One region of the Ruegeria sp. N7 genome, then DNA from elsewhere that is predicted to be linked to it. Evidence: riboswitches for the same ligand, from Rfam matches in the RefSeq annotation. Region 1 holds a riboswitch; each other region holds the start of a gene.

The links. Region 1 has a riboswitch for cobalamin ahead of ACR0ES_RS08360 (ABC transporter substrate-binding protein). Riboswitches for the same ligand answer to the same signal wherever they lie in the genome.
Region 2: another riboswitch for cobalamin. It lies ahead of ACR0ES_RS17850 (hypothetical protein); the one in region 1 lies ahead of ACR0ES_RS08360 (ABC transporter substrate-binding protein).
Region 3: another riboswitch for cobalamin. It lies ahead of ACR0ES_RS04265 (DUF1636 family protein); the one in region 1 lies ahead of ACR0ES_RS08360 (ABC transporter substrate-binding protein).
Region 4: another riboswitch for cobalamin. It lies ahead of ACR0ES_RS19040 (DUF4198 domain-containing protein); the one in region 1 lies ahead of ACR0ES_RS08360 (ABC transporter substrate-binding protein).

The regions. Positions count from the first base shown of each region.
Region 1 is NZ_JBQFLR010000004.1:188,527-194,536, forward strand. It holds partial or broken gene ACR0ES_RS08350 (ABC transporter ATP-binding protein) at 213-722, opposite strand; gene ACR0ES_RS08355 (FecCD family ABC transporter permease) at 719-1,750, opposite strand; gene ACR0ES_RS08360 (ABC transporter substrate-binding protein) at 1,765-2,769, opposite strand; cobalamin riboswitch at 2,923-3,115, opposite strand; gene ACR0ES_RS08365 (hypothetical protein) at 3,985-4,365, opposite strand; gene ACR0ES_RS08370 (carbohydrate porin) at 4,480-5,658, opposite strand; gene ACR0ES_RS08375 (DUF3299 domain-containing protein) at 5,655-6,010, opposite strand, start outside.
Region 2 is NZ_JBQFLR010000021.1:7,884-13,893, reverse strand. It holds gene ACR0ES_RS17870 (bifunctional 2',3'-cyclic-nucleotide 2'-phosphodiesterase/3'-nucleotidase) at 1-598, shown strand, start outside; RNA gene ffs (signal recognition particle sRNA small type) at 638-736, shown strand; gene rsgA (ribosome small subunit-dependent GTPase A) at 895-1,923, shown strand; gene ACR0ES_RS17855 (alpha/beta hydrolase family protein) at 1,960-2,817, opposite strand; cobalamin riboswitch at 2,951-3,169, shown strand; gene ACR0ES_RS17850 (hypothetical protein) at 3,260-3,667, shown strand; gene ACR0ES_RS17845 (protein-tyrosine phosphatase family protein) at 3,659-4,171, opposite strand; gene ACR0ES_RS17840 (DNA polymerase III subunit gamma/tau) at 4,344-6,010, shown strand, end outside.
Region 3 is NZ_JBQFLR010000001.1:853,090-859,099, reverse strand. It holds gene cobN (cobaltochelatase subunit CobN) at 1-1,397, opposite strand, end outside; gene cobW (cobalamin biosynthesis protein CobW) at 1,401-2,456, opposite strand; gene ACR0ES_RS04265 (DUF1636 family protein) at 2,461-2,835, opposite strand; cobalamin riboswitch at 2,930-3,134, opposite strand; gene ACR0ES_RS04260 (NAD(P)-dependent oxidoreductase) at 3,219-4,232, shown strand; gene ACR0ES_RS04255 (AAA family ATPase) at 4,708-6,010, shown strand, end outside.
Region 4 is NZ_JBQFLR010000026.1:14,653-20,662, reverse strand. It holds gene ACR0ES_RS19070 (hypothetical protein) at 1-453, shown strand, start outside; gene ACR0ES_RS19065 (hypothetical protein) at 530-745, shown strand; gene ACR0ES_RS19060 (energy-coupling factor ABC transporter ATP-binding protein) at 762-1,412, opposite strand; gene cbiQ (cobalt ECF transporter T component CbiQ) at 1,403-2,188, opposite strand; gene ACR0ES_RS19050 (cobalt ABC transporter permease) at 2,188-2,751, opposite strand; gene cbiM (cobalt transporter CbiM) at 2,748-3,359, opposite strand; gene ACR0ES_RS19040 (DUF4198 domain-containing protein) at 3,366-4,151, opposite strand; cobalamin riboswitch at 4,284-4,482, opposite strand; gene ACR0ES_RS19035 (ROK family transcriptional regulator) at 4,603-5,793, opposite strand; gene ACR0ES_RS19030 (substrate-binding domain-containing protein) at 5,983-6,010, shown strand, end outside.

The DNA of each region.
Region 1 (6,010 bases):
GCACTATACCCCCACTGTGCTTTGACACCGAAAACTTCTGAAACGGTTTCCAAAGACAGGGCATGTTCGGGCGGGCCAAGAGAGACCAGCCGCCCTTTTGACAAAACAGCCACCCGGTCACAGGCCATCGCCTGATTCAGATCGTGCAGCGCCATCACTGTCGTCACTTTTAGAATTCGAACACAGTTCAGGATCGACAGTTGGTGATGAATGTCCAGATGGTTGGTCGGTTCGTCCAAAAGCAAGAGTCCCGGTTGCTGAGCCAAAGCGCGTGCGATGTGCAGTCGCTGGCGCTCTCCTCCCGACAATGTCGCCCATTCTCTGTGTGCCATATCGGCCATTTCCACGGTTTGCAGGGCTTTGTCGACTTGCCAGGTGTCCTCGGCGCGCCACGGCCGTAAGGCCGACAGCCAGGGCGTGCGGCCCAGTTCGACCACGGATCGTGCAGTCACGCGTTCGGCCGTATCAGCCTGTTGTTCAACGATGGCAATCCGTTGGGCAATTTGTCTGCGCGACAAATGCGAAACGGGATGACCCGCTATGACGACTTTTCCTGAAACCGGACGTACCAACCCCGCCAGCAGGCGCATCAGCGTTGATTTTCCCGAACCGTTAGGTCCGACCAAAGCAAGTGTTTCGCCGGGCTCCACGACAAAGGATACGTCTGACAGCAAAGTCTTGCCGCGAACGGAATATGTCAGGTTTTGCGCCTCGATCTTCATCGGGCGCTCCTCTGGCCGCGCACCAAAATTACGGCAAAGGCAGGCGCACCGATCAGAGCGGTGACCACCCCAATCGGCAGAACCTGACCCGGGATGATGATGCGCGACACGATATCTGCGCCGATCAGGAAGACCGCTCCGATCAAGGCGGAGGTTGGGATAAGCCTGCGATGCCCCGGTCCCACAAGGAACCGGGCAGCATGAGGGATGACCAGCCCGACAAAGCCAATGGATCCGACGATAGAAACCATGACAGCTGTCGTGAGCGCGGTCGCAAAGATCAGGGTTGCCTGCACCCGACGTACCGATATGCCCAGCGAGGCCGCTGAATCAGAGCCGAAAATAAAGGCGTCCAGTGCTCTGGCGTGAAAGCGGCAAATGAGCCAACCGACAAGGGCCACCGGAATGGCCAGATACACATCCGGCCAGCGCACGCCGCTGAGGTTTCCCATCAGCCAGAACATGATCCCGCGCGCCTGATCGGCATTGGCGGATTTGGCGATGATGAAGGCCGTCAGCGCATTGAACAACTGAGACCCGGCAATTCCCGCCAGGACGATCTGTGCCGTCGCAACCCGTCCGCCCCCTGCGCCAGCGGCTCGGGCCAGCAACGCGACAAAACCAAAAGCCAAAAGCGCGCCATTGAACGCGCCAAAAGACAGCGACAAAGCCCCCCCACCCAAACCAGCGATGGTTACAGCCACGGCACCCGTCGAGGCCCCGGCAGAAATGCCCAAAATGTAAGGGTCGGCCAACGGGTTTCGCAGCAAAGCCTGCAACACGACCCCTGCGACAGCCAGACCGGCACCGCAGGACGCAGCGACCAGAGCGCGAGGAATCCGGTAGCTCCAGATAATACCCTGATCAATTGGGTCGACAGGAAAGTCCGCTCCGGCCAGCTTGTTGGCCAGAACGGAGAGAACCAAATCGGGCGACAGAGAGGTTTCCCCGATCATCGCGCCCGCAAGAACCGCCGCAATCAACAATGGCACGGTAAGGCACGCAGCCTTGAAACCCTGCCGTAAGATTGCGGCGACCTCGTTCACAGGTTGTTTCCGATGGTATCCAGCTTCTCGGCCAGATCCTCCAGCGCCGGGATTGCGCGGATGGTGGCGTCCATGGCCTGCGCATCCATAATGACGATCCGGTCATTCTTGACCGCATCCATCTGGCTGGTCACCGGATCAGTGCGCAGGAACTCCAGCTTTTTCAGGTAGTCGTCCGCAGCAAAGCGACGGCGGTCCATCTTGGCGATAACAATCACCGTCGGATTGGCCTTGGCAATGGTTTCCCAGCCCACTGTTGGCCATTCTTCATCCGTCTCGACGACGTTGCGGATACCCAATTTACTCATCATGTATCCCGGTGCGCCTTTCTGTCCGGCCACAAACGGGTCGCTTTCCATTTCAGGAGAGGAAAACCAGAATACGGCTGACACATCGTCCAGCTTCACGGTTTGCGCCTTGGCGACGGCTGCGGCTTCGCGGGCCTTGTACTCGGCAACCAGGTCCGTGCCGCGTTCGGATACATCAAAGGCTGCCGCCAGTTCTTCGATACCCTGATACAGCGTATCGGTCGAGAACGCTTGCAGGCGGGTGCCATCGCCGCCGACTGTATTGTCTTTGCCGATGCAATCTGCAGGCATTACGTACGTTGGAATGCCCAGTTCGTGAAATTGCTCACGCGTGGCGACGATGCCCTCGGGTCCGACATGCCACTCATATTGCGCTGCGACCAGTCCCGGCCGCTTGGCAACAACGCTTTCAAAGCTGGGATCATTGTCTGCCAGACGCTCTACCTTGGCATTCACCTCGGCATATTCAGGCAGCACCTCGTTGAACCAGACCGAGGTTCCAAGAACCTGCTCGCCCAGACCCAGCGCATAAAGCACCTCGGTCGCGGCTTGGCCGACCGTGACTGACGACGTCACTGGCGCGTCAAACGTGACCGAGTGACCGCAGTTTTCGATAGTTAGGGGAAAGTTTCCTTCGGCGGCAGCGCTGGTAGCCAGCAAGGAAAGGCCAATCAGGCCAGTGCGTAGAAACATGACAATCGATCTCCATGTGTCAATGACCAGAGAACGGGTGAATGGGCATTTACCGAAGCAACAGACGCTTTACTGCCTGCCGTGAGCGCAGGGTAGAAAATAGACCGCCCGGCGCGTTTCTTCGGCAACCTCCCCGGACAACCCCGCCCGGTGTGTTTCGGTTTCATACCGGCAGGTCTCCTGACTGACGGGTCTTTGTCTGTCCTGTCTTCCCAGACCAAAATGGCCCAGTGACGGAAATGGACAGCGCTCGCCGCCTACAGTTGCGGGGGCAGTTCCGGTTGGCACCAAAAGGCACCTCGGATTCCCTCTTAGCCACATCGGGACCGGTAAAACGCGGGTACCTTAACACTTACCCTGCGGCAAGAAAAAACTCCGGGGTCTTTCCTATTTTCTCGCAAGAGCATGCACCTGCGCGTCTCAACATGGCGCTGATATCAGAAAAGCCGCTGAGAACGCGCCAAAATCCGGACCTAGATTCATAGTGTGTGATATTAGGTGCAAATTGAGCATAAGCGTGCACGAATCAGTATTTTCTCGCATAGGTTGTGCAAAAAAATCTCTTAAAAACAATAGCTTAAAGAGCGACAAATTTGATGAAACACCATAACTGTGCAACGCGTGAAGCATAAGCGTGCAAGACCAAAATCAGGAGGCATAAGCGTGCAAAAGTAGAACAAAGACCAAGACCACTAGAAGTGCCGGCCCATGCCGCAAATATTGAAACAACACTAGTCCATCGCAAATTTGACGGGCTTCGGCGAGCATCGCACCTCGAAGACTTTTTCGAGAGCTACCCACTGCACCGAAATCGGATGTTGAGATGGCTCGGGTCAACTTCCGCTTTATCGGGCAAAGCTTCGCTTCTCTGCCGCGCAGCATCCCGACTGTACTACGTCAGCGATGCGCAGAAAGCAGACTTTGCAAAGTCCGGTTGACCACATTGTCCACCAAAGGCGACAGTTCTGCTTCGCGACTGGGCTATACATAGCCCTCAAAGCGTATTGTTTGCGGGACTTCAGTTGCACCGTTTTCCTGAGCGAGTAGGGCGCGTGCTGACGAAAAGGTAGCAAGCGCAAAAAGAACAAGAAGGGCCTTTATCATCGTAGCGCCTCGGATCCGGGTTTTGAACTTGGGCCGGGGTTCACAAATGATCGCCCCGGCCAGCGTCAGGGCAAACGAGGTAGTTCTTGCCCTGAAACATCGTACTTTCGCCTAATTTAGAAGATCACCGACGATGCCGACGGCATCGACCACGGTAGACAGGTCATTCGTAACTTCGAGGACTTCGTCATCGACCAGAATGTAGCGGTTTCCTTTGCCCGGCTCCCCAAGCTTCCATTTGGAAAGGTCCCCAATATCCTCGAACTCCAGGTCAGATGGGAGCTTGGCACCGCGCGTGTAGCGCTTGATCTGTCCAGGTGGTACAGCTTTTGGGCCTTTGCCGGGTTTGTCTTCTATCTGAATGCTGACATCACCGTTCTTGCCCCCCTTGTTCGGCTTTTTACCCTTGTTGTCTTTGGCATGGGCATCGCTGCCTCCAAGGATGAAAAACACAACTGCTAAGGCTGCAAGAATTCCGTATGCAATCTTCATAGATTGTTCCTTTGCTTCCCAACTTCATTCGACCGGCGTTGAAAATTCCGGCACGCGCTTGATCTCTCTTAGTTGCCCTTTGGCACACCCCTTAGTGACTGCCTTCACCCCGCATTAGAAAACGATCCGGGTTCTTAGACCGAACAGGGTAATCCGGTCCTGATCGGGATTTAGAAGCGGGTCGGAAATGAATTGTACCGATGGCGTGATCTGCAGTCCGGGTGAGATTGAAAAGCGGTAGAAAGCTTCAAGCGTGAACTGATCGCCATCTATGCCTCTTGCTTCGGCCCAGTTTAGGCCCAGACCGGCCAAATCGGTGTTGCGACCATAGTAACCGAGACCGGCAGAAATCGACCGTTCATAAAGCGCTGCGGTTCCCTTCGAGGCCCCTGCACGGAAGAACGGCATCCATTTATTGTCAACAAACCATGCGGCGGAAAACGCTGCGCCGTAATCTTCTGCTCGACTGCCATCGTCAGCCGCATCCGCATGCCAGAGGGTCAGATGGATATTGTCGAAGTAGATGCGATCAAAGCCGGACGTGTACCCAAGTTCGAGCGACTTGAAGAGATTGCCGTCGCTAAACACATCAAAGTTTGGATCGGACGGGTCGGCGTTTGCGTCTGATACGCTGGCAACGGCGTAGAGGTTCTCGCTCAGCTTTACCCCGCCGGCAATACCAAGGCCTTGGTTGGGCGTGTTGATTGTCGGGTTGGTATTGAAAGACAGGTTTTGAAAACCACTGTAGGGGCTTACCAACCCGTAGATATCCACAAAGTCCGTTACATCAATCTGGCCGACTTGCAGCGCCCACGACCCATTCTCAGCCCTTTGGGTCCAGAACAAATTGGTCAGAAGCAAACCGTTGTCATTGAAGGCTGTTCCCGTGATTGAAAGGGCTCCGCCATCCAGCCCGAGAAATTGCGGAGCAACGTCAGTATAACTGTGCCTGTCTTCGATCTTGAATGTCAGAGACCCCCGTTCAGTTGCCTGCCAACTGCCGTAGAACCGCGCAATTCCGCTGGCTGCTTCGCCGGTTCCCAGATCAGCATCCGTGGTTTGGCCCAATGCCAGGTAGTCAATGTTGAACCGAAAACCACCCTCAGCCAGTCGGTCTTTCCACTGAAACCAACCCGGTGCGATGTTGCGTGGAAAATCGGAACGATATTGCGGATCGGTGAGCCCGTCTCCGGGCGCAAGATCGGCTTCGACTGAAGATGGCCCGGATAGTCCCTGAGCCGACGCTGCGCCAGCAAATGCAATGCTCAATGCGGCAACCAGAAGTCTTATCATTTTGACGCCTGTGCCCCACCGGTCTTGCGATTTCCTGCCGCGCGGATGCGATCAGCAGCACGCTGCTTCCATTCCAACCTGTCTGCCTCGGTTTCCAGAGTTTCGACACGTTCCGCCACTAGCTGGAAAGTCGCATTCATAGGCATGAGGCCATCCACAACCATCATATTATGAACGGAAGGATCGATAGTCAGCGTGCCTGTCAGCCGAACGGGTTCGTGGAAATAGCTAGGCGCCCAGTCCCCGTTCAACCGCACACGGATCATCTGGTTAGGCGGAGGTGGAGGCATGTGGCTGCACATCCCTCTTTCTGGCACCAAATACGCCACAGGCCGGCCGTCCGGATCGCTTG
Region 2 (6,010 bases), on a different contig from region 1:
TGTGTTTCCAAACGAGCTGCGTGCAATCCGGATCAGCGGTGCGCACCTGCTGGACTGGTTGGAGATGTCAGCCAGCGTATTCAACCAGTTAATGCCCGGTTCCGAACCGGAACTGATCAACGCTGAACGGGCCGGGTACAATTTCGACATCGTCTTTGGACTGTCTTATCAGATCGACCCCACACAGCCGCCGCGATACGATGCGCAGGGGAAAATGATCCATCCCGACCACAGGCGGATCAGTGATCTGACATATGCAGGCCATCCCGTTCGACCGGAGCAGATATTCGTTATGGCGCTGAACAATTACCGCGCCAGCGGAGGCGGGCATTTTCCGCATGCGACAACGACAGAGCTGATCAGCCTGCCACCGTTGAGCATCAAGGACCTTGTGCGGGATTACCTGTCACAGCACCTTCCGCCCGATCCGATCGCCAAGCAGCCCTACCCGTTCTCGCTGATGCCGCAGCGGGGCGTGGCGACAATTCTTCGAACAGGTCCGGGCGCCCTGAAATATCTGGATGAGTTACGCAGGTTCGATCCCGTGCTGCTGGGCTCGGATGGCAGGGGATTTGAACGCATTCGCCTGACGCTCTGACGGGTTGTCTTTTCCCGATGCCTTCCCTATATCCGGACTCGAGAGGTTGGCGCGGGCGAGCGCCTCGCCAACCTGGTCAGGTCCGGAAGGAAGCAGCCACAACGAGCCCCGCTTGGGTCGATGTCCAACCTCTCACTTCGTGAACCACAGCCGCAGGAGGGCTTTATGATTGTAGTGAAAACCCTTCGGGCAGACTGGTTCTGATTCACCGGAATCACCGGACTGCCTGAACACACGACCTGCGGATGCGCGATTGCCATCCGTTGGCATTGCTGTTTCTGAAAACAGGCAGATAAATGTCTTATACGCTTTCGGACCTGGGATGGTCCTCTCACTTTGCCGCGCAACACGCGGCTTTTCCTTCTGACACGCCCTTTCGTATCGCATCGGTACATCGGGACCGTCTGATCGGGCTGAGCCCGGATGGTGAATTCCCTTTGCTGACACCGGATAATCCGACCGGTTCATATGCCGTCGGAGATTGGGTCCTTGCAGACGCCGAAAACCGCGTGCGCCACCTTCTGGACCGGCGCAGCCTGCTGCAACGCAGAGCTGCCGGTACAGGCGCCGCAACCCAACTGATTGCGGCCAATGTCGATGTTTTGTTCATCGTCAGCTCGTGCAATGCGGACTTCAACCTGCCCCGACTGGAACGTTATCTGGTTCTTGCGCACCAGGCCGGATGTTATCCGGTTGTTGTCCTGACGAAAGCTGACCAGTCGGATGATCCCGGAAGTTTCTCGGGACAAGTGGAATCTCTGGACCCGTTTTTGACGGTTTTGACGATCAACGCTCGGGATCCGACAGATGTCGAAAAGGTTCTGGCATGGTGTCCCAAAGGCCAGACCGGCGCGCTGGTCGGGTCGTCGGGCGTGGGTAAAACGACGCTCAGCAACACCATGACAGATCAAAACCTCGCCACGTCTGGAATTCGCGAAGACGACGCACGGGGCAGGCACACGACAACCGTGCGTGCGTTGCACCCGATGAGAAACGGTGGATGGTTGATCGACACGCCCGGAATGCGCGCATTGCGCCTGCTGGACGCTCAGGACGGGATCGACGACGTATTCTCGGACATCACAGAGCTTGGCCAAAGCTGTCGCTTTTCGGATTGTCAGCACGAGACCGAGCCCGGCTGTGCCGTGCAGAACGCAATCGACGAAGGCGTGCTTGATCCGGCGCGGCTGGACCGTTGGCGCAAGCTGCGGCGTGAAGATCAGCGAAACTCGGAAACCGTTGCGCAATCGCGGGCGCGGGACAAGGCTTTTGGCAAGATGGTGCGCGGTGTCATGCAGGACAAGAAACTTCGCAAACGGCCATAGCTGCAAGGTGTTATGGAAAACCTGCGTCGCGTCTGATCAGGCGATCAGGCGCGGCCAGACCGCTGCATTGCGCCGGGCAAATGCTCCGATATGGCCTATTTCCGGCAGTCCGAATTCAGCAGGCTTCAGAAGGTGGCGTCTGGCCTCGGGGCCATACAAATCAGCAAGGCGCCAAACCGCCTCGGGCGGAGCCATCTGGTCATCTTCGAACGTGAACAGATCCACTGGTGTTCCAGAACTGCCCCAATGCGCATCAGGCAAATTCTGCCCGATCTCGGGAACGTAGCTAAGAGGGGCTGTACACCATTTGCGCCATTGCCAGTAGACCGAGGCGGGCAGGTCCGAACCAAACCCGATTGCTTTGCCGGGTAGATAGCCAAGTGCCCGCACCATCAGCGGTGCATGGCCATACCAGAACAGCCCTGCCAACCCCCGATAGGGCCATGGGTGATCTTTCAAAGTCACCAGTCCCGAACACACACCGATCATTCGGTCGATCTGGTCGATATCCGGCTGCACCGGCCCCAGCATCGCACCGACGGAATGGCCGATGGTCCACTGCTGCGCCTTTGGAAACCGCCTGCGCATTTCGGCCCGTGCCGCTGGCATGTCGATCAACGCCCAATCCGCCATTGTTGCAGTTGCGTCTTTCAGGCGGCCAACCAAAGAAAGCCCGTAGTCCCGATAGTCATAGGTCAGGCAAGCTATCCCCCGGTCGGCAGCCAGCCATCGCGCGAAGTGTTGATAATAGTCACGCGGCACACCCGTGGCACTGTTCAGCACGATAACCGTGTCCGGCTCACCCACTGGCCGGTACAGCCGCGCCGACAAGGTCACAGACCCGGACGGAAAGCGGAAATCTTCGATCAACACTGTCTGTTCCGTATCCAACATGATCCCCGGCTTTCGCTGAAAAAATCGGTTTGCCTGCCTTCGATGCCGACGACACTAAGCCGGAAGGTAAACCGCATCCAGCATGACCAAACGTCCGGCCTAAAGATCGGCTTGACTCGGAACGCGATCAGGCGCTAGCGGTTGTGTGATGGTTTCCGGCCCCCACAAGAGGTCGGGATGAAAAGGGAACACGGTGCGGTTTGTCTGGTCACACAGATATCAACCAAGTCCGCGACTGCCCCCGCAACTGTAAGCGGTAAGTAATGCCGAAATACCACTGGCCCACGGGCTGGGAAGGTCGGCAGAGCAATGACCCGCAAGTCAGGAGACCTGCCATCGGAACTGAAACCGAAACTCGGGCGGGGTGTCCGGGCAGGTCCTGACAGCGAGATGCTGTCCCACCTGCCCCAATATCCAGCCCACCACGCGCGGAGGGCGCAGGATGATCTGGAAGACAAAGTCACACGAATACAGCGCAACTGTGTGCCAGCGGACGGGCAATACCTGCCCGGCTTTGGCGCGACTGGCCCGCTCGATTTCCGAAGCCATGGCGCAGGCGGTTTCGGCCACCAGCGAAGATTTCGAATTTGAAGGCAACAGCGCGCTGTCACATTGCGCGGAAGGGTGCATGGCAACGATCCGAGCGCGATCCGACAGCGTTCGCGTTTTCTGCGGGGCGCACCCTGATACGGCAATTCGGGACCTTGATGCCTATGCCGATTTGATCTTCGGACCTACATTCAGCACGCTGCCCTCGGGCATTGTCGCGAACCCGCCTTGCGCCATGATCGAGGTTTCAACGATCCGGCCCCGGAAAACCGGCTACGCACCCCAGCAGCTGTCAGCTTGATCCCACTTCCACCTGTGCCGGGGTGATCCGGGACGCCCAGGCCAGCTGCGCATCGGTTTCGACAGCGCAGGGGCGCACGGCCCGCAGGCGGTCCAGTGCGTCGCTGGCGCGTTCACCGCATTCAACCATCAGTCGCAGAACAATCATCCCGGATCTGCCGCACCCCCCACGGCAATGCACAAGAACCCGGCCACCGCCCGACAGCGCATGTCGGGCCGTGGCGCTGACCTCTGGCCAGGCCTTCTGAACCGCCTGCGTCGGTGCTCCAAAATCTTCGATCGGCAGGTGAACCCACCGGCTGGCACGGCTTTGGATGTCGCTGCCAAAGTGCTGCGCGCCATCCTGAAGCATTTCAACATCCGTCGTCATTGAAATCACAAGGCCCGGTTTCCAAGCCGCAATCATATCCAGATCGCCGACGTAATCCCCGCCACGCCCGGGCATTGAAGTAAGGGCAAGCGTTCCGCCTCCGACCTGCAGAGCAAAAATGACCAGCTGCGACATGAAGTGCGTCCTCCCCCAAGGTACTCTTTAAGAAATGAGTCATTAAATCCGCTGGACCAGTTTAGTTGGAAACCAGCCCGTTTCTGAAACAAAAAATCATCGCGCCCCACAGTGGACGCGGACTGCCGCCGCCACTACGCTGTGCCGAAGCACCGAATCCGAGCGAGAAGACATGACAGACACGCCCAGCCCCGCCTATCAGGTTCTCGCCCGCAAATACCGCCCGGAAACCTTTGCCGACCTGGTGGGTCAAGATGCTATGGTGCGCACCCTAAAAAACGCCTTCGAGGCCGACCGGATTGCGCAGGCCTTTATCATGACCGGCATTCGCGGAACGGGAAAAACCACCACGGCGCGGATCATCGCCAAAGGCATGAACTGCATCGGGCCGGATGGAACCGGAGGGCCGACAACCGAGCCTTGCGGTCAGTGCGAGCATTGCGTCGCAATCATGGAAGGTCGCCATGTCGATGTGATGGAAATGGATGCGGCCAGCCGTACCGGCGTCAACGATATCCGCGAGATCATCGACAGTGTCCGCTATCGCGCCGCCAGTGCACGCTACAAGATCTACATCATCGACGAGGTTCACATGCTCTCGACCAGCGCATTCAACGCGCTGCTCAAGACGCTCGAGGAACCGCCCGCACATGTGAAATTCATCTTCGCGACCACCGAGATTCGCAAAGTGCCGGTCACGGTTCTGTCGCGGTGTCAGCGCTTTGACCTGCGCCGGATCGAGCCCGAAGACATGATCAGCCTGCTGCGCAAGATCGCCGGGGCGGAGAGCGCGCAGATCGCCGACGATGCGCTGGCGTTGATCACCCGCGCCGCAGAAGGATCGGCCCGCGACGCGACCTCACTGCTGGATCAGGCAATCTCGCACGGAGCCGGTGAGACGACGGCGGATCAGGTCCGTGCGATGCTGGGTCTGGCCGATCGTGGACGGGTTCTGGACCTGATGGACATGATCCTGCGTGGTGACGCGGCAGGGGCGCTCGCTGAACTGAGTGGTCAATATGCGGAAGGTGCAGATCCTCTGGCCGTGCTGCGCGATCTGGCCGAAATCACGCATTGGGTGTCTGTCGTAAAGATCACACCTGACGCGGCCGAAGACCCGACAGTTTCCCCCGACGAACGCACACGGGGCCAGCACATGGCCGAGGCCTTGCCGATGCGGGTTCTGACCCGGATGTGGCAAATGCTGCTGAAGGCGCTGGAGGAAGTCTCTGCCGCGCCCAACGCGATGATGGCCGCCGAAATGGCTGTTATCCGACTGACGCATGTCGCCGATTTGCCCAGCCCCGAAGAGCTGATCAAACGGCTGCAAGACGCCCCACCTTCGCCACCCGGCGGGCCGGGCGGGGGCATGTCACCGTCCCGGCAGGCCCCGGTGGCAACGCAATCCAACGCGACCCCGCCGCCTGCCTATACATCGCCCCCGCGCGGCGCGGGTGGTGCACCGGTTGCCGCGCTGGCGCAGGATGCACAGACGGCCCTGGCCCGCTATCCAACCTTCGGGCATGTGGTGGAACTGATCCGCACAAACCGCGATGTGAAACTGCTTGTCGAGGTGGAAAGCGGCGTGCGCCTTGTGTCGTACCAGCCTGGCCGGATCGAATTCACCCAGACACCTCAGGCACCGTCGGATCTGGCGTCGCGATTGGGCTCTGCCCTGCAACGCTGGACCGGCAATCGGTGGGCCGTCTCCATTGTCTCGGACGGGGATGCCGCGACCATCGCGGAAGTGCGGGACCGGGCCGAACTGGCCCTGAAAGCCGAGGCCGAAGAACACCCGCTGGTTCAGGCCGTGCTGACGCAATTCCCCAAGGCAAAGAT
Region 3 (6,010 bases), on a different contig from region 1:
TCTTGCTCAGGATTGCCCCATACGGTGTGCAGATCGGTGCGCAGGGTTTGGGGCAATTCAGCGAGTGCGCTCAGATAATCCTCAAGCGGCCACGATATCCGGGCGTCCAAGAGTGCGTCGGCAACCGGATCGCCAGCCGCGATGTCGTAGCCTTCACCGCAAAGATCAGACAGCATCGCCTCAGCCGAGGCCAGCGCGTCGAGACCAACCGCATGGGCCATTTGCCAGTCTTTGCCGGGATATGTGGACAGTACCAACGCGGGGATCTGGTCTGCCTTGGGTTTGTCATTCAGGGCAAGCCAGCCCGATACCCGATCGATGATCGCCTCGATCCGGTCCGACTCGGCCCGATGCGCAAAACGCGAGTATTCCAAATGCGGATCGCGCTTGCCCGGTTCTTTGAAAGAGACAACGCCTGCCGATATTCGCCCGTCCACTTCGGGCAATACCACATGCATGGCGAGGTCGGCGGGTGACAGGCCGCGTTCGGCCTCCGCCCAGGCCTTGCGTCGCGAGGTGGCGAGAGCGACCTGAAACACCGGCACATCCGCTGCGTCCAGAGGCGACGTGCCGGACGCGCCCTTGCCCGAGAATGAAGTGGCGTTGATGATCGCCGACGGTCGCAAGGCGACGACCTGTTCCCTGAGCCAGTCGGCAGCGGCTGGGGTCTTGAGCGACGGGGCAAACAGACCCACCGCCTGAAGCCCGCGGGCGCGCAGGCTGCGGATCAGGGCCGCGACCGGGGCGGTGTCTGCGGATGTCAGATACGCGCGATAAAAGGTGACAAGGATGCGTTTCGTATCGCTCTGGAATGCGGAACCCACCGGGACGACACCCTGATCTGGACACCACGCACCGCATTCGGGCAGGGTTTTCGCGCCCATCACTGGCCCGGCATAAAGCCCTGCTGCCAAGGCCATCTGGGCCAATGCGGCCTGCGCGGCGACTTCGCCGCCGGTGTCACACAGATGTGCCAGCCGCCTCAGGGTCGAGAGGGGCAGGGTCGAATACTCATCCAACCGAGTGTCTTCACGCCCATCCGCCGGTAAAACGGCTAACGCGATGCCTTTGGCTTGCGCCAGTGCCAGAACCTGTTGCAGCCCGTAAGACCAATAGGGCACGCCACCTATCAGACGGATCAGGATGCCCTTTGCGCCCTCAAGTGTCTGTTCGACATAGGTATCGACGGACAGAGGGTGCTTCAGCGCCGCAAGATTGGCCAGCCGCATCGTGGGCATCCGCCCCTCAGGCCCGCCGCCGCGATGCCAGCCCGCCGCGAAAGCGCCCAGGTCACTGTCGGAAAAGGACAGCACAACCAGATCACCCGGGCTTTGGCCCAGATCGGTTGGGGTCTCGGTTTCCTCGAGCCCGTGGCTTTCGCGAAAGACGACGTGCATGACTTACTCGGCAACCTCGGTCACACCCACGAGGATATCACGGATTTCGGCTTCTTTGATGTCGTCATGCTCGGCAATCACGACCAGGCGCGAGCGGCGCTCTTCACCGGGCTCCCACGGGCGGTCGTATTGGTGACGAACCCGCGCGCCGACAGCCTGAACCAGCAGGCGCATCGGTTTGCCAGCGACGGCGGCATAGCCTTTGACGCGCAGGATATTCAGCTCAGTCGCAAGACGTTCGATTCTGGCTACCAGTTCCGCAGGGTCGGTCTGTTCCGGCAACTCGACGATGATGCTCTCGAAATCGTCATGCTCATGATCGTGATGGCCATCGTGATGTGACGGGCGCGCGTCCATGTCATCTTCGGCGGCAGCCTCAAGGCCAAGCACGACACGTACGTCGACGACACCCTCTGCAACCTCGACGACGGGAAGCGGGCGCGGCGCCTCGGTGGCGATGATCTGTTTGGCTTTCGCGACACCTTCGGGACCTGCCAGATCGGGCTTGGTCAGCAGGATGATATCCGCGCACGAGATTTGATCTTCGAACACCTCGGACAAGGGTGTTTCGTGATCGATCGAGTCATCAGCCAGCCGTTGGGCATCCACCGCTTCAACGTTCGGAGCAAAGCGACCGGCGGCCACAGCCTCGGCATCGGCCAGCGCAATCACGCCATCAACGGTGATTTTCGAACGGATATCAGGCCAATCAAATGCTTTCAGCAGCGGTTTGGGTAGTGCAAGGCCGGATGTTTCGATCAGGATGTGATCCGGGCGCGGTTCCAGCGCCATCAGCGCCTCGATGGTCGGGATGAAGTCATCGGCCACGGTGCAGCAAATGCAGCCGTTTGCCAGTTCCATGATGTTTTCCGCAGGGCAATCCGGTATCGCGCAGGATTTCAGAATGTCGCCATCAACACCCACATCGCCAAACTCGTTAACAACAATCGCAAGACGCTTTCCCTGCGGGTTCTGCATCAGATGGCGCACCAGCGTGGTTTTGCCCGAGCCCAGAAAGCCGGTGATCACGGTGACGGGAAGTTTTTCTAGGTTCGACATGATCTCAGCCTCCAATCGGGGGAATGCGCGAGGCGCAGTTTTTGCGGAAATGTTCAGGACGGTCGCGCCACTTCACCAGACCATCGTCTGTGGCCAGATACTTGGTCACACCATCGATGATGACATCGACGTGATCGACTTCGTTCAGGTTCTCGTAAACAAAGGTCCAGCGATCCGGCCCGCCCCGAAGAACGATGGAACAGCCCTGATCGCAGTTCGAAAGGCATTCGACAGGTTTCAGAATGATGCCATCTGGCAGGGCAGCCTGTTCCAAGGCCTTGTGCAACAATGTGCCGGGACGCTCAGCATCATCCTCGAAGGGCAGACCCCGGCGGCAAGTCGTGCAGACCAGTAATTCTACCGGTGCGGTCTCGGTCATGTCTCTCATCCCCCCAAATCCTCTTCGCGGGGGACGGGGTTTCATGCGGGCACCACGTCTGCACATGGACCCGACACCGGAACACCCCGCCCGGTTTCAACTTCGGGTGTTGGCAGGTCTCCCGGCTTGCGGATGCCAGAGCGGTCGCTCTGTCGGATGTCCCGCCTTCCCGGCACAGGCCAGTGGCATTGGGCATCCTCTCCGGTCACGGTCGCGGGGGCGGCTGCGTTTGGCGGATGAACCGTTGACGCATTCCCTTTTCATCGGCTGTCGCCGACACCAACGACAGGGACATGCGGCACCGCTGACCCGCTTGTCAAGCGGTTCGCGCGCAACAAATAAGCCAAGGTGAAAAAAGCGACCTGTAGGCGTCGTTCGGCGGCATGAAGAACGTGTTCGGTATATGGTCGCATGACGGGAAAACGACGAACTTGGAGATGCGTCATATGAAAGTGGGATTTATCGGTCTGGGTAACGTAGGCGGCAAGCTTTCGGGATCCCTTTTGCGCAACGGCATTGATCTGACTGTGCATGACCTGAACGCGGATCTGGTGGCCGAGTTTGTCGCCAAAGGCGCAAAGGCGGCAGAAGGGCCCGCCCAGTTGATGCGCGATTGCGATGCGGTGATCACCTGTCTGCCGTCTCCGGCAGCATCGGACGCAGTCATGCAGGAGATGTTGCCCGAAGTGGGCCCCGGCAAGATCTGGATGGAGATGTCGACCACGGACGAGGCCGAAGTCAAACACCTGGGTGCCGAAGTCATATCGCGCGGCGGTGCGGCCGTCGATTGCCCGGTTTCTGGCGGGTGCCACCGTGCCGCGACGGGCAATATCTCGATCTTTGCGGGCTGCGACCGGGAAACGTTTGAACGAATTCTGCCGTTCCTGACGACAATGGGCCGCCGGGTTTTGCACACCGGTGAACTGGGCTCGGCGTCGGTGCTGAAAGTGATGACCAACTATCTTGCCACCGCCAACCTGATCACCTGCGCCGAAGCACTGGTTACGGCAAAGGCTGCGGGGATGGATCTGAACACGACCTATGAGGCGATCAAAATCTCGTCCGGCACGTCCTTCGTGCACGAAACCGAAAGTCAGGTCATCCTGAACGGGTCGCGCGATATTTCCTTCACCATGGATCTGGTGAAGAAGGATATCGGTCTGTTTCAGGAGGTCGCCGACCGCGCCGGGGTGCCGCTGGAAATAAACCCGGTGATGATCAGCATCTTTAACGATGGTATCGCGCGCTATGGCGAACGCGAGCTTTCACCAAATATTATCAAACGGCTGGAAGAGGCAACCGGCCTGGATATCACCGCCCCGGGCTTTCCAGCCGAAATGACGGATGATGAGCCGGAAGAGCCGGGATACGAGGTTGTGCCACAAGGGCGCGCCTGAACGTAAAGCATATACCAGACAAAATCGCGCCCCGTGAACGAGCAGGGGTAGGCAGGAGTTCCGAAAAACACGCAATATCTGGCCCGCAATTCGACAGAATCGCGGGCCATGAACGTCTGAAAATACCAAGCGTCGCACGCGCGTACTGCGGGGTTAAGTCAGCGATTAGGATGTGGTTGGAGGCGAGTACCGGATTATAAGATGAAAGTAAAAACTTAATAAAAATAATAAGTTAAGTTATTGATATCCTCCTGATTATCCGCCTTGTATCCTCCCTTTTGTATTTTGTTAACGAGTGTTCAGTTTTGTAAAGCTGACTTCCTCGATCCATCCTAGATGCAGTGGGTCTTCTACATTCTAATCATCACACCATATCTTAGAGCTTTCTCTTGTGCGTAAACACCATCGATAGCAGGATTGGATTTAGGTAATTGTTTTCAACAAGATTTGAGGCGGCAAAGGGTGGCAAATAATAATGAGACACGACTGGAAAATACCATCTCTCGTAGATCAACTCGCGGAAACCAATATCCCACTTTTTGAGGGGCAGGTTGTATTTGTAGTGGGCGCAAACGGGTCAGGGAAGTCTGCACTAATTACGCAGTTGTATCAGACAGCGGGTGCGCCGTCCGTAGTTAAGATAGCAGCCCACCGACAGTCTTGGTTGAACTCAAGTTCTGTTGACGTAACCCCAAAAGCCAGAATGGAGCTTCAAAGCACTATCAACGCTCGAGACAAGCAAGACGAAGCACGTTGGAAAGATGATTACGCCTCTCATAGAACGCAGATTGCCTTGTTTGATCTGGCTAACGCTCAAAACTCTGTAGGTCGAGATGTTCTGGAACTCTTAAAAAGCGACCAATTTGAATCCGCAAAAATCTATGCCAAAAGGCCATCTCCTTTGGAGGCATTGAACGATATTTTGTCGTTCAGTTCTTTGTCAGTTCAGCTTTCCATAAATGACGTTGGTGACGTTTTAGCGAGTCACGGCGGTGGGCCGACTTTCAACATTCCGCTCTTATCGGATGGCGAGAGAAACGCGGTAATGATCGCCGCGCAGGTTTTAACTGCAAGGCCCGGAACACTGTTCCTCATTGATGAACCAGAACGGCACCTGCATCGGGCAATAACGGAACCGATGTTGTCCGCGCTTTTTGAGAAGAGAAAAGACTGCTGTTTCGTTATTGCGACACATGAGCCAGAACTCCCTAGTTGTAATCCCGATGCGAAGGTCGTGATCGTGCGAAGTTGTAGTTGGACGGGAGCGCGAGCAAATGGCTGGGACATCGACGTACTTATGCCGGGTGTCGAAGTGCCCAGTGAAATCAGAAGGGCTATACTTGGTGCCCGTCGCAGGTTGTTGTTTATTGAAGGCAACGCCGGTGGAAGTTTGGATTTCCCTCTTGTTTCGGCGTTGTATCCCGAGGTTTCGGTCGTTCCACGTGGAAGTTGCCGTGAGGTGGAGCGTTCTGTTGCGGGGCTTGAAGGGACCACTGGACTACACTGGCTTAGCCCTATTGGATTGATCGATAGGGATGATAGAACGGATGATGAAGTGTCCGCGCTCGAGTCAAAGAAAGTTTTTGCGCTCGAACGAAGTTCGATTGAATCCGTATTCTATTCTTCATGTTCAGTAAATGAGATGGCTTTGGTTCAAGCTGAGGTCTTTGGTAGTGATGCAAAGAAGATGTCAGAGGACGCACAACGCGCTGCTCTAGCCGTTCTTGATACCGATACAAAAGAAGACCTAGCCGCACGACGCGCTGAACGTTCAGCAA
Region 4 (6,010 bases), on a different contig from region 1:
ACCCTCAGCCTGGCACCAACTGCGGCGCTGCATGCCGTGGCCACCGACCCCCTGTCGCTCAGCCGTCCGACTGCGGGTGGCGGGTTCGAGGTTCTGGCACGGGTCATCGACGCCGCCGCCCCGATTGCCGGGACCATCGCGGCGGCAGACTGGACAAGCTGGGAATGCGATGCTGCTGCCTGTTCCGAGGTTGACAGCAACGATGCGCGCTTTGCCCTTTCACCGATCCTGAATGCGGCCGGTTGGCACCAGGCGGCTGATCCCGGCAATCCCAACAGCCTGTCCGATCCCGGCAGCTGGGCCGCGTGGCAGAACATCACCGGGCTTGTACCCGGCGTCACACGGTTCGCGGATGAGCTGCAATTGCTGTACCCTGCCGAGATGCTCATCACCTCGCCGGTTTTAAACCAACTGGACAATGTCTGGACGGGAAGCGCATTCGCCGCGCCATAGGACCCCCTCTGCGACCGCAACAATGTGATTTGGCGGCACTTGGCTTTTGGGGTTACGCTTGAACAGGAGGGCCGCCATGCAAAACCCGGAACGTTTCGAAAAATTCTTCTTTGCCAAAGTTGGCATGGGCGAAGCCTGCGGTTGCGCCGAGCGCATCATCGACGTTTTCGAATTCAACCGAAAAGGTGGTGCGCAGTCGAAACACCCGGTGAAACAGGACCGGCGCGGACGCCTGTCGTTTCGGGCATGGGCGGTCAGATATGGGCTTATAAGCCGAAAGCGGCACAGCTGAACACGGATTGGTCCTGTCAGACAGCCACCAGTTTTCCGTCTCGCAAATCGAGCGCATCCGGTGCCAGTTCGGCGCGGAAGGCCGGGGAATGGCTGACAAGAAGGATCGCTTGCGGCAATGCCCGGAGGATTTCCAGCAGCCGGGCCTCGTTCCGTGGGTCCAGCGCGTTGGTAGGCTCATCAAGCAGCAGAACCTCGGGCTCCATCGCCAGAACGGTCGCCAGCGTAACCAGCCGTTTTTCACCCCCTGACAACTTGTGGGTGATGCGGTTCTTCAGATGCATCAGGTCCAGATCACCCAACACGCTTTCAACGATGGCAAGTGCTTCGTCGCGTGTTCTGCCCAGGTTGAGCGGGCCAAAGGCGATATCCTCGGCGACGGTCGGGCAGAACAACTGATCATCCGCATCCTGAAACACAAGTCCCACCCGGCGGCGCACGTCGTGAAAATCGGCCTCTTGCACCCTTTGCTGACCAAAGATCGTGACCGTGCCGGACCGTGGGCGCTGCAAGCCAAGCGTGATACGCAGCAAGGTCGATTTTCCCGCCCCGTTCGGGCCCGTCAGCGACAGGCGTTGACCGGCGGACAGGCTGAGGCTGGCACCATCCAGAACGGGTGGCTGACCGGGGTAGGCAAAGCAGATATCTTCAAGCGCAATCAGTGCCATGCAAAATCCAGTATGATCAGACCCGCGCAAAGAGCACCAAGACCTGCGGCAAAAACAATGTCCCTTCGGGTCAGGGCAAAATCCTGAAGAAGCAGCATACGGCCTGAAAACCCCCGGCATTTCATCGCATCAAGTATGCGTTCGGATCTTTCGATCGCGCGCACCAGCATCATGCCAACGAGATAGCCAAAGCTGCGATAGGTGTGCCAGTTTGTTGCCGGGCGAAAGCCGCGCACTTTCATAGCCGCGCGCAGGCGCAGGTATTCTTCCCGCAGAACCTCGATATAGCGGATGGTGAACATCAGAAGGTGAACCAGCTTTTCGGGGCAGCGTAGGCGGTGCAAGGCGTGGCCAAGCGTAACCGGCTCCATCGTGCCGACCAGCACCATAAGGGACAGGATGACCGCGTTGGCCGTCAAGGCGATCTCGACCGCTTTCCAGAAACCCTGCCAGCTTGCAGGAAACCCCCAGAGCGTAAACATCGGGTCGCCGGGCATGGAGAATGGCAACAACACCAGCATGAACAGGATGAACCCGTCCATCATGGCCATGCGTTTCAATGTCTTCCGCCAGGGCAGACGCGACGCGGCAAGAAGCGAAAGGGACACCGCCAGAGCCGCGCACAGCGCTGTCAGCGAGGACACCGCCACTGTCACCACCGCGAAGACAACCGCCATAACGATCCGCATCCTAGGATCAAGCGGGTTGATCGCGCCGCGCCGCTGCGCGCCCGCTTTGACCAGCGTGTTTTCCTGTTGCCCCAGAACGTGCGCCATCAAGCCGCCAGCTTGCGGCGTGCCGCAAAGTAAAAGCCCAGACCAAACAGACCGACGATATATCCGATCCCACCCAGAACAGTTTGCAGGTCATTTTGTTCGCGGTATGCCGCTATTTCCCGACGCAGCGGGCGCAGCTCATCCCGAACGGCCCTGGCAATGACCTGTTGTTGTTCTGTGCTGAACACCGCCACTGTCTGGGCAGGTGCGTTTGTTGGCGGGGTGTCGGGTTCCGCTTCAACGCCCATGATCCGGGCGACATCCGCAGCGGGCATGGTGACCTCGGCCACATGTCCGGCACCAAGGTTTGCAAAGAATGTATGGGCCACCGGCGCGTTTGGCGTGTAGATAAAAAACCCGTCTGCATCTGTTACGATACGGCCCAGCTCGGCTCCGTCCGGGCCGTTGACGATGACCTCGGTATCGCTTGCCATGTCGCCGTTGGAAAAGCCGATTTCGCCTTCGATGGCGTCACCGGATTTAAACACTCCGGCTATGACCTTATGCGCCAAGGCAGGTAGGGGTGCGCAGCACAGCGCCAGAATGATTGCCAGATACCTCATGCGACCGCTCGTTTGACAAACAGCTCGGGCTTGACCTTGCGCGCCAGCAAAACCGCGAACCCAGTCAGGATCGCCTCGATCGCCATGACAGGAATATGTGCAAAGAAAACAAGCTTGGCCACTGGCAGGAATGCATCCCCGGACAGGGCCAGTGAAAACGCAACCATGCCGGTTGTGGCGGCGATGGCAAAGGCACCGCCGACCCCGCCCCATATCGCACCTTGCAGAGGTGAGCCATGGGCGATCAGGCGGCCAAAGATCAGCCCGGCCAAAACCGCGGGCAACGCGATGTTCAGGGTGTTGATCCCCAATACCGTCAACCCGCCAAAGCCAAAGAAGACGGCCTGCAGCAAAAGCCCGACGAACAAGGCCGGGAATGCGGCCCAGCCCAACAAAAGCCCGGCCATACCGTTGAGGATCAGATGCACTGACGAAGGGCCAATCGGCACATGGATCAGCGATGCCACGAAAAAGCTGGCAGACAGCACCCCCGCAGTGGGGATGCGATCAAGATCCAGCGACCTGAGGCCCATGGCAATCCCACCCGCCGCAGCGACGGCTCCGCCGATCACGACCGGGTTGGACAAGGCTCCGTCAACGATGTGCATCTACGGTTACTCCAAATCCCAGGCGCGGATCCAGATGACCGCGTCCTGACTGAGTTCTTTGCCGTTGTGTTCGGTCACGGGACCGGCGCCGAGTGCGGCAAATCCCCAATATCCGGCTTTTGGAACGCCAAACGTGAAATACCCGTTATCATCCGAAGTTGCGACCAATGCACCACCCGGCATCGGCGAGACCGACGGGGCGGAAGCGGCCGCGCTTTCCATGTTCGGTTCTGCGGCCATGTACTCGATCTCGATCTCGGCACCCGCAACCGGTTGGCCTTCGGCCATAACCCGACCTGTAAACGTCGAACCCGCGATGATGTTGGTTGGTTTGTTGAGCGGGATGATCTCAACCGGCAGGCCCACCGGGTTCATCCAGTCGGTCGGCAGTTCATTGCGGTTCATGAATGCCTTGGCGATCTGCTGGATATAGATATCCTCGGATTCCTCATAATAGGGCTGGGGAACAGTCACCAACACATAGTCGCCCGACCGTTTGACGGGAACATAACCCTTGAATGCCGCGCCTTCGTTTTCGCCGCCGGTGAAACGTACGGGTTCCAGGGTATCCAGCAGATCGGTTTTCTGACCGTTGTGGATCACGTAGAATTCCTGCGGCTTGTCCAGATCCATGACATGCCCGTTCGAGAACGGATGCCAAAAGATCAGCTTGACCGGAACATTCCCCGGTGCGTCGATCATGGTGTCAGCGGTGTATTCCAGCAGGAAATGCGCATTTGCCATCGCTGGAAGCGCCATCGCCACAGCGGCTGCGGAAAGCAGCTTGGTCATCAATAGTCGTCCTTGTCCCATCGCACCAACCCCGGTACGAGATGCGTTTTGACTGCGGGGACGTCCAAGCTAAGCTGCTTTTTCAAGCATCCTGCTCCGACGCACATCCCGTCGCCGATTAGGAGTGCCCTTGTCAAAGGCACATGTCCGGCAGGTATCCTGACTTGCGGGTCAAAGCGTTGGGCTGGCCTTCCCGGATTAACTCCAGTGGCACTTCAGCCCTGCTCGCCGCTTACAGTTGCGGGTGCAGTTGCGGAGTTGGGCCAAAGCCCGCACCGCATTCCCTATTGATTCCAGAGCACGCCCCGGAACCGGACATGCCGAGCGGCTTGCCAGACTTCTTCGGCATCCGTCAACGATCAATTGCGCTGGCTGTCAAAAAGTTTAGCGGGCAATGCCCTTTTTCCGGCGGATCCGCTTTGGATAAAGGTCGGGGTTTTTCGGGAATGAACTACCCTTCGAGCAGGTATCTTTCCGACAATGGCAAACTGGCCGCCCCCAATGAGCGGGCATCCGGGCCTGCCGTCCCCACCTGCACCAAGGGCCGTTCAAGCCCGGTCAGGTTCATGTCAGATAGTTTGACCTCGACCAATTCCACCAGCCGCGCCTTGATGCCTGCGGGCATCCAGCCATCAATCTTGACAGATTCGAAGTCGATCAGGCTGCAAGACGAGACGATGGCATGTGCGATCCCGTGCGCCGCTTGTTTCAGCCAGTTCTCAAGGTGGGTTTCCGGTAGGTCCCAATGCTGTGTCGTTTCCCAGATTGAGCCGGCTGTTTCGGCATTCCCACCAACTGCGCGCTCCAGCACATAAAGACTGGCGACATCTATCAATGGTTTCACTCCGCCTGCGTCGTCCGGCACGGGCAATGGGCCAAGCGCACCGGCGTTTCCCCGCCCCGAAAAGATCGAGCCGTTCAGAACCACCCCGCCCCCGATGAAGAAGCCCACATAAAAATACAGGAAATCTCGTGGGCCTTCCGCCGGGCCAAAGACCAGCTCGGCACCGCAGGCGGCCGTTGCGTCGTTCTGCAGGAATACCGGCAAGTCATAGCTTGCGGCCAGCGCGCCTTTCAGGTCCGCGTCACGCCACGGATCCATTTTCTCCTGCGGAACCTGCAATGTCTGCGCCCAGTCCCAAAGGTAGAACGGCATCGCAATCCCAAGACCCGCGATCCGGCTGCGCGCCTCGGGCGACAGTGACGCCATCACTTTGTCGAGGCTTTCTTTGGAAAAGCTCAATGTCGCCTCGGGCGTCGGAAAATCATAAGTCCGCCGCTCACGGTGCCTGACATTGCCAAGGAAATCCGTCAGCACCAATTCGGTACTGCGCCGCCCGACTTTGAGCCCAAAGAAATAAGCGCCATCCGGGTTCAGGCGCATGGGAACCGAGGGCTGTCCGACTTTTCCCCGGATCGGTTCGCCCCGCAGAAGCAGCCCATCGGTTTCCAACTGGCGCATGATGACCGAGACCGTCTGCGCCGACAGCCCGGTCATCCGCGCGATTTCAGATTTTGCGAGGGCCTGATGGCGCCGGACCAGTGACAGGACAAGCCGTTCATTTCGGGCCCGCATTCCACTTTGGTTGGTGCCGCGCATATCTGGCTCGCGTACGCCAGTGGTATTGTCCAAAGAGTTCATTGCAGACACGGCCATCCCCTTCATGACGACAATGTTGAAACCCTTCCTTTCTGTCAATAATAATTAAGAGTGATTTATTTATTGACTCGAAATTCGAATCTTGTGATGGTTTTCACGTTCGATCGGGCCGGTTTTCGCCCGATCAAACGTATGCCCGGACGGGCATTGGGAAAACTGGGAGGACTACCGATGAAACTTGCGAAACTTGCAGGCGCCA